Regions from separate parts of the Butyrivibrio sp. WCD2001 genome, predicted to be linked through region 1. Evidence: riboswitches for the same ligand, from Rfam matches in the RefSeq annotation. Region 1 holds a riboswitch; the other holds the start of a gene.

Region 1 (4,258 bases):
CAGGCAAGTTCAATGTCCTTACAAAACAGTGTAAAGGAAATCCACACAAGAGGATTAAACCAGTGAATTCCAAGAAGAATAAAGCCTATAAGCTTTCTAATGTGGTCATACCTTGCAATATGCGCTCTCTCATGTAAAAGCACATTACCGACAGTCTCCTCATCAAGACCTGAAGGCAGATAAATTGCAGGCTTTATAAATCCAAGAATAAAGGGAGTATCTATAGCATCACACACGAAAACATCATCATGTGCTTTCCCTGCTGCTTTTGCACCATCCCCACACTCATTGTTCTTACCAAGTTTAATAGAAACATTTATATCTTTTTTAATTGAAATAAAGCTCACAACTGCATATAAAGCCACTGCAAAAACGCCGATAATCCATACCATCCGAAGCCATGCAAGAATTTCACTTCTTACAGACAAAACCTCCAGCGCTCCACTATTTGCGCTGGTGGCTATGATCTGTTCATTTGGCAGATAGTCATACTCTGCATCAGAAGGCACTATCATATTATCGCCACCTATAGACGCAGCTCCCACTTCAGAAGCCGGAGTGTAGTCATGATAAGTAGCCTCAGGCACTTCTTCATCTTTGTTATCTCCAAGCAAAAGAGATTCTACTGCCCCATTCACATCCGGGAAAATCCCAAACTGTGATTCAACCTGAAAAGGCATGATGAGCTTTAATGCTACAATAGCCCAAAGCACACCCATAAACCACTTAGGTGCCTTCTTTAAAGGAAACCTCAAAAGAATAACTGCTATCATGAGAAATGAGGCTGTTATGCTCATCTCAAGAATTTTAATAAAAACTGTCCCCATACATTTCCCTCCAATTTTCAAGTAATCCAGGTACTGTGAAAGCACCTATTTCTGTAATTCATTTATTTTCCTGCACCATATCCGAACAAAAGCAAGCATTTAATCCTTCGCCTTATCAATGATTTCCCTAATCTCATCAAGCTCCTTTTTTGAGAGCTTCTGACGAGAAGTGAAAGCTGCAAGAAAAGCAGGTAAGGATCCCCCAAATGTTTCCTCTACAAACTCCCTGGTCTATTCTGTGTAGACTTCATATTCTGAGTTTACTCTGAATAGACCAAGTTGTCAACCTTTATTCTCTATTACCTTGAAATCTAGAGAAAGTCAGGAATCAAGGTAATCACACGCTAAAATTGCTTTATTTTATCGGGGGATAATACAGAACTGATTTTGTCGGGCTAACACCCAACCTCAAATTATGCTAATATATATGAGTAGAGGCAAAGACGCTTTTCAAAAGATTGGCGGTCTTTGTCTTTTCTTTTTGCCTTAAGAGAAAGGGGGATGAAGGATGGTCACATTAAATGATTATCTGTATTCGGGGGATACGGTTTTAAAGATTTTGCAGAGATATCACAATGATATTATTGATTAAAAACTATTGCGCGTAATTGAATTTTGTTGTATAAAAAATAGGAAAAATTAAACAGACGGGAGCCTGTAGTACAGGCTGAGAGGAAGGTGTGACCTTCGACCGAGAACCTGATTTGGATAATGCCAACGTAGGGATGCCTGATATTATGGGAAGAACGTATGCGGAAGCAATCTGAACGGTTGCTTCCTTTTTTGTTGGAAAAATGGGCATCGTTTTCCGGTTTGTGGTTGAATGCCGTGGGGAGTCTCTTTGCAAGCCGTCTGGGATAGGAGATGAGGTATGAAAAAAAGTAACTATTTGTTGAGGCTGGTTATGCTGGCCATGTTTGTGGCGCTCGGAGTTGTGATATCACCGATTCTGAGAGTTGAGGGAATGTGCCCGATGGCGCATCTTATCAACATAACCTGTGCGGTCTTCATGGGACCGGCTTACGCGCTTCTCTGTGCACTTCTAATCGGCATCATCAGGATGGCGATTATGGGAATTCCGCCCCTTGCTCTGACCGGAGCTGTTTTCGGGGCAACACTCTCAGGAGTTTTTTACAAATTATCAAAAGGGAAAATCTTCGCAGCGGTCCTTGGGGAGATCATCGGAACGGGCCTTATCGGCTCTGTCGTATCCTACCCTGTTATGACTTATCTCTGGGGGAAAGAGGGCCTGACCTGGTTTTTCTACGTTCCGAGCTTTATCTGCGGAACCCTTATCGGGGGAAGCATCGCATTTTTGCTGCTTCTAAGACTTAAGGCTACGGGTATGCTTTCAAGGATTCAGAACAGTCTTAGGGATGTTGAGGCAACTGAAGAAAACAGCGAAAGTAATACAAAAAGAAAGGCGTCATAAATGTCTGAGCTAATTCACTGTATAACAAATCCAATATCTATGATGCAATGCGCAAATGCAATTTTAGCACTTGGCGCGAAGCCGATAATGGCTGAGCATCCGTTGGAAGTCAGGGAAATCACTGAGAGCGCTTCTGCTCTTGTAATTAATCTGGGTAATATATCGGACACCAGAATGGAGTCGATGGAGATATCTTTTGAGACTGCTCTGGAGAAAAATATACCGGTTGTGATAGATGCGGTGGGCGTAGCCTGCTCCAAGCTTCGCAGGGATTTTGTGATGAGGCTTCTAAAGATGAGGTCGCAGAAACCGGAATTGTCTTTGAGGGAAAAGGGGATCCTTTTAATAAAGGGGAACTATTCTGAAATCAAGGCGATTTTTGATGAGACCTATAGAGGAGTTGGCGTTGATGCAGACGAAAGTCTGGGAACTTCAGAGATAGCTGATATTGTAAGAATGCTGGCTTTGAATCTGGGAGTGATCGGACTCGCCAGCGGAGAGAAGGACATCGTATCAGATGGAAGTCGTACATTTTTTATAAGTAATGGGAATCCAATGATGGGGGTGATTACGGGAACCGGGTGCATGCTAGGGGCTATATGCGGCGTGTTTCTGGCAAGGAATGCGAGCATAGAAGCTGTCACCCGCGCTGTCGGATTTTTCGGGATTGCCGGAGAAATTGCATATGAGAGAGAGGAAGCAGTTACGGAGAGGCTTACAAATGGCGAAGCATCTGAAAGCATGGTTGGAAGCGGAAGTTTTCTTGTTGAACTTTTAAATGCAATTTCAATGATCGATGAAGAAACTGTAAAAAGTTTGCTTAGATGCGCTGAAGAAAAACAATCATCTAACTGAATTCATTTTTCATAAAACATAGAAAGGATTAGTCCGGTCATAGGATTGGATAGTACAAGACAGATGGGAAGAATATACAGAGAACAGCTAAAGCTCTACCTGGTGACAGACAGCACCGGAATGGATGAGGAGACGTTTCTTCGAAAGACGGAGGCAGCCATACGGGGCGGCGCCACGATTGTCCAGATCAGGGAAAAGGAAAAGAGCACCCGTGAATACATGGAGCTTGCGGGTAAGGTTCATGAGATTACGGCAAGGTACAAGGTGCCGCTGATTGTGGACGACAGGATAGATGTGGCGATGGCGATAGGAGCAGAGGGTGTACACCTTGGGCAGAGCGACATGCCGGTCAGCGTCGCAAGAAGAATTGTGGGAGGCAAGATGATAATCGGTGCCACGACAAAGACAGTGCCGCAGGCGAAGGAAGCTTATGAAAGCGGTGCCGATTACCTTGGAGTAGGAGCAATTTATCCCACCACCACCAAAGTGAAGACGGTTTTGACTTCTGTGGATATGCTTCGAAGTATCTGCGAAGCTGTCCCAATACCCGCAAATGCCATAGGCGGGCTCAATAAGGATAATATTCAGATTCTAAAAGGTGTCCCGATAGCAGGAATATGTGTTGTGTCTGCAATCATGAAGGCAGAAGATCCGGAAAAGGCAGCGGCAGAATTGGTCGCAGCTTTTGAGGAACTGGGGGACTTATGAAAATGAAGACGGTTTTAACAATTGCCGGAAGTGACTCGTCCGGGGGAGCCGGAATCCAGGCGGACATCAAGACTATTGAATCGCACGGCGTTTTCGCAATGAGTGTGATAACCGCACTCACAGCGCAAAACACTATGGGCATCACCGGAGTTCTGCCGGTTCCGAAGGATTTCATCTATAAGCAACTGGAGGCGGTCCTTGAGGATATCAGGCCTGACGCGGTGAAGATAGGCATGCTTCCGAATAAAGAAGCAATGGAGGCGGTGGTGCTCGCTATTGATAAATACGACCTTAAAAATGTGGTTATTGATCCGGTGCTTAGCTCAACCTCCGGAACTGAGCTTTCAAGAAAAGATGCTACCGAATACATGATGAAAGAACTATTTTCACGAAGCATTCTGGTTACACCCAATATACCGGAGGCAGAGACACTGTG
Region 2 (4,258 bases), on a different contig from region 1:
AAAGACACCAAGTATAGACTTAGCATCTACTGTAAAATGGTTGTACGAAACGTCTACATCGAAATCGCACTTAGTTGCAGCGCTAACAAAATCCTTTACCTGATTCGGTGTTAATTTGATTATTTTCTTAATTTCCATAGTCTTTAATCTCCTTACAATGAGAAATTATAAATCAAAAAAACGAAAAAATATTGTAGATTTTCTTAGGAATTTCTTAAGACTTTCTTAAAACGATTAAGTTGCTGATATTATGCTTCTTTTTGAGGTTGTTAATTCAAAATTTACTACCATTTCATGGCTCTTTTGGTGTGAATTATTAAAAAACCGCATAAAATGCAAATATTTTGCTTGCATGAAGCGAAAAAAAGCGCTTTAATTTTAAATATATTTTATCGAGAGGAGCATTGTTATGGAAAATCTTATTATTCCCCAGGATTACAAGTCTGCATTAAACCTCCACGACACGCAGGTCGGTATCAAAACAGTTAAGGACTTTTTTCAGAATACTCTTTCTGAGAATTTGAATCTTCTCCGTGTTACCGCGCCCCTGTTTGTTGCGCCCGAGTCAGGACTTAATGATAATTTGAACGGCGTTGAGCGTCCCGTAGCCTTTGATATCCGCGAGGAGAATGAGCGTGAAGCTGAGATAGTTCACTCACTTGCTAAGTGGAAGCGCTACGCACTTAAAAAATACGGCTTCAAAGTCGGCGAAGGTCTCTATACCGACATGAACGCAATCAGAAGAGATGAGATTCCCGACAATATCCATTCGGTATTCGTAGATCAGTGGGACTGGGAGAAAATCATCAGCAAGGCAGACCGCAATTTTGACTTCCTTAAGGACACTGTTCGTACAATATATAAGGTTCTTCGCAAGACTGAGAAGTATATGTCAATTCAGTATGACTATATAGAAGAGATCCTTCCTCATGATATTTTCTTCATCACCTCACAGGAGCTTGAAGATATGTATCCGGGAAAAGATGCCAAGGAGCGTGAATATCTCATCACAAAGGAAAAGGGTGCTGTTTTCATCATGCAGATCGGTGATCTTCTTGCATCCGGCGAGAAGCATGACGGAAGAGCTCCGGACTACGATGACTGGGCATTGAACGGCGATATTCTTGTTTACTATCCCGTGCTTGATATTGCACTTGAGCTCTCATCAATGGGTATCCGTGTAGATGAGGATTCTCTTAAGGAGCAGCTCGAGAAGGCCGGCTGCACAGAGCGTGCAGAGCTTCCTTTCCAGAAGGCTATTTTGGAGAAAAAGCTTCCCTATACCATCGGTGGTGGTATCGGTCAGTCAAGACTTTGCCTCTTCTTCTTAAGAAAGGCACACATCGGTGAAGTACAGTGCTCACTTTGGGCTGAGGATTACACCGACTATGCAAGAGAAAACGGTATACCGCTGTTATAATATCGCTATTTGATTTTCATTGAAAACACCCAATAATTCTGTTGACAAAGATTATGAAATAGCATTAAATTAAATCGAAAACTACATATAAATTATAAATATTTTGCTAGGGGAGCTTTGCTGAGATGGTGTTGAGCCCAACATCGACCCTTATTACTTGAACCGGGTAATACCGGCGTAAGGAAGCATATATATCGCGATGCGGTAAATATGATGAAAATGAAGCCTCCCCCGTGCAGAATAATAAACGGAGGAGGTTTTTATATGTCCCTATTTTTTAAGCTTGTAGACGATACTTACCAGCCCACCTCAGCAGGCTACGGCCTTCTGGTTATGTTATTTATTTTTGCGCTTATAGCTACATGCTTTTTCACAGGAAAAGATCATAAAAATCATTTTTCTGTAAAGCAGCTGGTATTTGCGGCTATGTGCGTTACCCTGGCAATGATCACATCAATGATCAAGATATGGGAGATGCCCATGGGTGGAGCCGTTACACTGTTCTCGATGTTCTTCATTACATTCGTAGGATATCTGTACGGTGTAAGAGCAGGTCTTACTTCTGCACTCGCATACGGACTACTTCAGCTCATCATCGGACCCTATATCATCAGTATTCCTCAGCTCATATGTGATTATATCCTTGCGTTTGGTGCGCTTGGAGTTTCCGGATTATTCTCACGTTTCAAGCATGGCATGAGCTTAGGTTATATCGCAGGTGTTTTAGGTCGTCTGTTCTTTGCAGTACTCTCAGGAGTGATCTTCTTTGGCCAGTATGCACCTGAGGGTATGAGCGCTTTCAGATACTCACTAGTATATAACGGTTCCTACCTCGGAGCTGAAGCAGTGCTCACATTTGCTATTCTCTGTGTTCCTGCAGTCAGAAATGCATTCACAAGAATCAAGTATCTTGCAAATGAAGAAGACGTAAGAGAACAGCTTCATCTTGCATCATGATGAGAACTACATAATTACAAATTTATAGTTTCGCCCAGGGTGAAGGAGTAGATTATTCTCTCCTTCACCTTTTTATGTGTGATCCTCTCAAGCGCATCCTCATAGTATTCCAACTGAATTTTGTATCTCTCTGAGAGTTCGCTTCCGTCCTTTACTCTATCAGTCTTATAATCCAGGAGAACGAGTCCATCGTCCTCTTCAAACCAGACGTCAATAATCCCCTGAATAAGAACCTGCTCGGAGTCGGGGAATTTGGAATTAACCTTATTCGCACTTATTCCCATCATAAAGGGTGACTCTCTGTGAAGCCTTCCCAAATCGTGAGCCTTCTTCATACGCTCTCCGATGTCGCTCTTATAAAAGGCAAGTATATCCTTCTCATCCACGCTGTCAGAAGCTCCTTCGGGCATTCTGCCGAGAGCTTCCATCTTCTTCATCCAGTTTACAAGGTCACCTGCTCTATCATCAGGAGTCATATCTCCCTCATCATACAAAAGCTCCATAACTCTGTGGTAGATTGTACCCCTTGCAGCACCTTTAGCCTGTTTCTCCTTTTCGGCGATGAAGGAAGGAACTATCTCTTCTTCGTCAAATATAAAGTGAGTAGGCTCATCCTTTTGCTCCAGCATAGCTTTTTTAAGCTCTGTAACCGTAGTCTTTACATAAAGGCCTTCGAAAGAGTCAAATGCGTAGCTGTCGCCAAATCTCTCACCGAAAAGATCTGCATAGCGCAGTTTCTCCGGACCGGCAGGCATAAGAAGATTATCCAGGCGCACCTTGGCTGTAACATCTCTGTTTATCTCTTCTGCTGTCAGTTCATCCTTAGTCATAACCCTGAAACCAAAGGGGACCTCATCGCTTCTGTTTAACGGATCACAGGACACTCCAACACTCTCGCAAAGCTTCGCATAGTCAGGATGACGGGCAAGTGCCATCAAAACCAGATCAAGATAGCTTCCGGCAGAACTCCTTAGATAATACGGAAGAATGTAGGGCATCTCTCCGGAAAGTGCCTCTCTGTTTCTCAGAAGCATATTCCTTCCTAGCCTTCCTCTAAGGCTTCCTTCAGATGCCTTTTCTTCATCGCCTATCTCTATCTGACCGGTCATAATAAGCTTATCCTTGGCTCTTGTCATGGCAACATAAAGAATACGCATCTCCTCACCGAGAATATCCATCTTCATATTCTCGCCCATGATATTCTTTCTCAGCGTCTTATATTGAATACGCCTCTCGAGATCAATGGCAGGTGCTCCAATTCCATAGTCCATGTCAAGCACAACGGAGTCTTTAGTATCCATGAAGTTAAAGGATTTTGCCATTCCCGAGAGGAAAACAACGGGGAACTCAAGTCCCTTACTCTTGTGGATACTCATTATGCGTACAACATCGGCATTTTCATCAAGAATATTGGCTTCGCCGTAATCCACTTCGTATTTCTCAAGCTGCTCTATATACCTTACAAAATGGAAAACTCCGCTAAAGCTGGTCTTCTCGTAGTCTACAGCCTTCTCCTTAAGCATATTCAGATTTGCAAGGCGCTTCGTGCCTCCCGGAAGTGATGCGCAGTATTCTGCAAAATGAGTGTCGCTTAAAATCGTGCCTATAAGCTCACTTACGGGGAGATATTCGGCCCTCTGCCTGTAGTCTTCTATGAGATTTATAAACGCGCTTATCTTATTCTCCAAGGGCTGAAGCTGTTCGAGATTTTTGCATCTAAGCAGAATATCGTAAAAGCTGTCACCCTCGAAGCCGGTCTTCTCTGTATCCCTGTCGGCTGCCTTAATAAGCGCAAGATCCTCATCGGTAAAGCCGCCTATATCAGAGCGCATCACACTTGCAAGAGGAATATCCTGTCTCGGATTATCCAGAATTCTAAGG

The links. A riboswitch is a leader RNA that binds a small molecule or an ion and turns the genes downstream of it on or off. The one in region 1 is predicted to bind thiamine pyrophosphate.
Region 2: another riboswitch for thiamine pyrophosphate. It lies ahead of thiT (energy-coupled thiamine transporter ThiT); the one in region 1 lies ahead of thiW (energy coupling factor transporter S component ThiW).

What each region holds. Positions count from the first base shown of each region.
Region 1 is NZ_AUJZ01000005.1:34,732-38,989, forward strand. Features, by position in the region: gene G630_RS23380 (M56 family metallopeptidase) at 1-827, opposite strand, end outside; partial or broken gene G630_RS25800 (BlaI/MecI/CopY family transcriptional regulator) at 927-1,043, opposite strand; TPP riboswitch at 1,467-1,571, shown strand; gene thiW (energy coupling factor transporter S component ThiW) at 1,699-2,259, shown strand; gene thiM (hydroxyethylthiazole kinase) at 2,260-3,114, shown strand; gene thiE (thiamine phosphate synthase) at 3,178-3,822, shown strand; gene thiD (bifunctional hydroxymethylpyrimidine kinase/phosphomethylpyrimidine kinase) at 3,825-4,258, shown strand, end outside.
Region 2 is NZ_KE384200.1:360,328-364,585, reverse strand. Features, by position in the region: gene G630_RS0119520 (HPr family phosphocarrier protein) at 1-138, opposite strand, end outside; gene asnA (aspartate--ammonia ligase) at 410-1,420, shown strand; TPP riboswitch at 1,519-1,621, shown strand; gene thiT (energy-coupled thiamine transporter ThiT) at 1,685-2,377, shown strand; gene addA (helicase-exonuclease AddAB subunit AddA) at 2,392-4,258, opposite strand, start outside.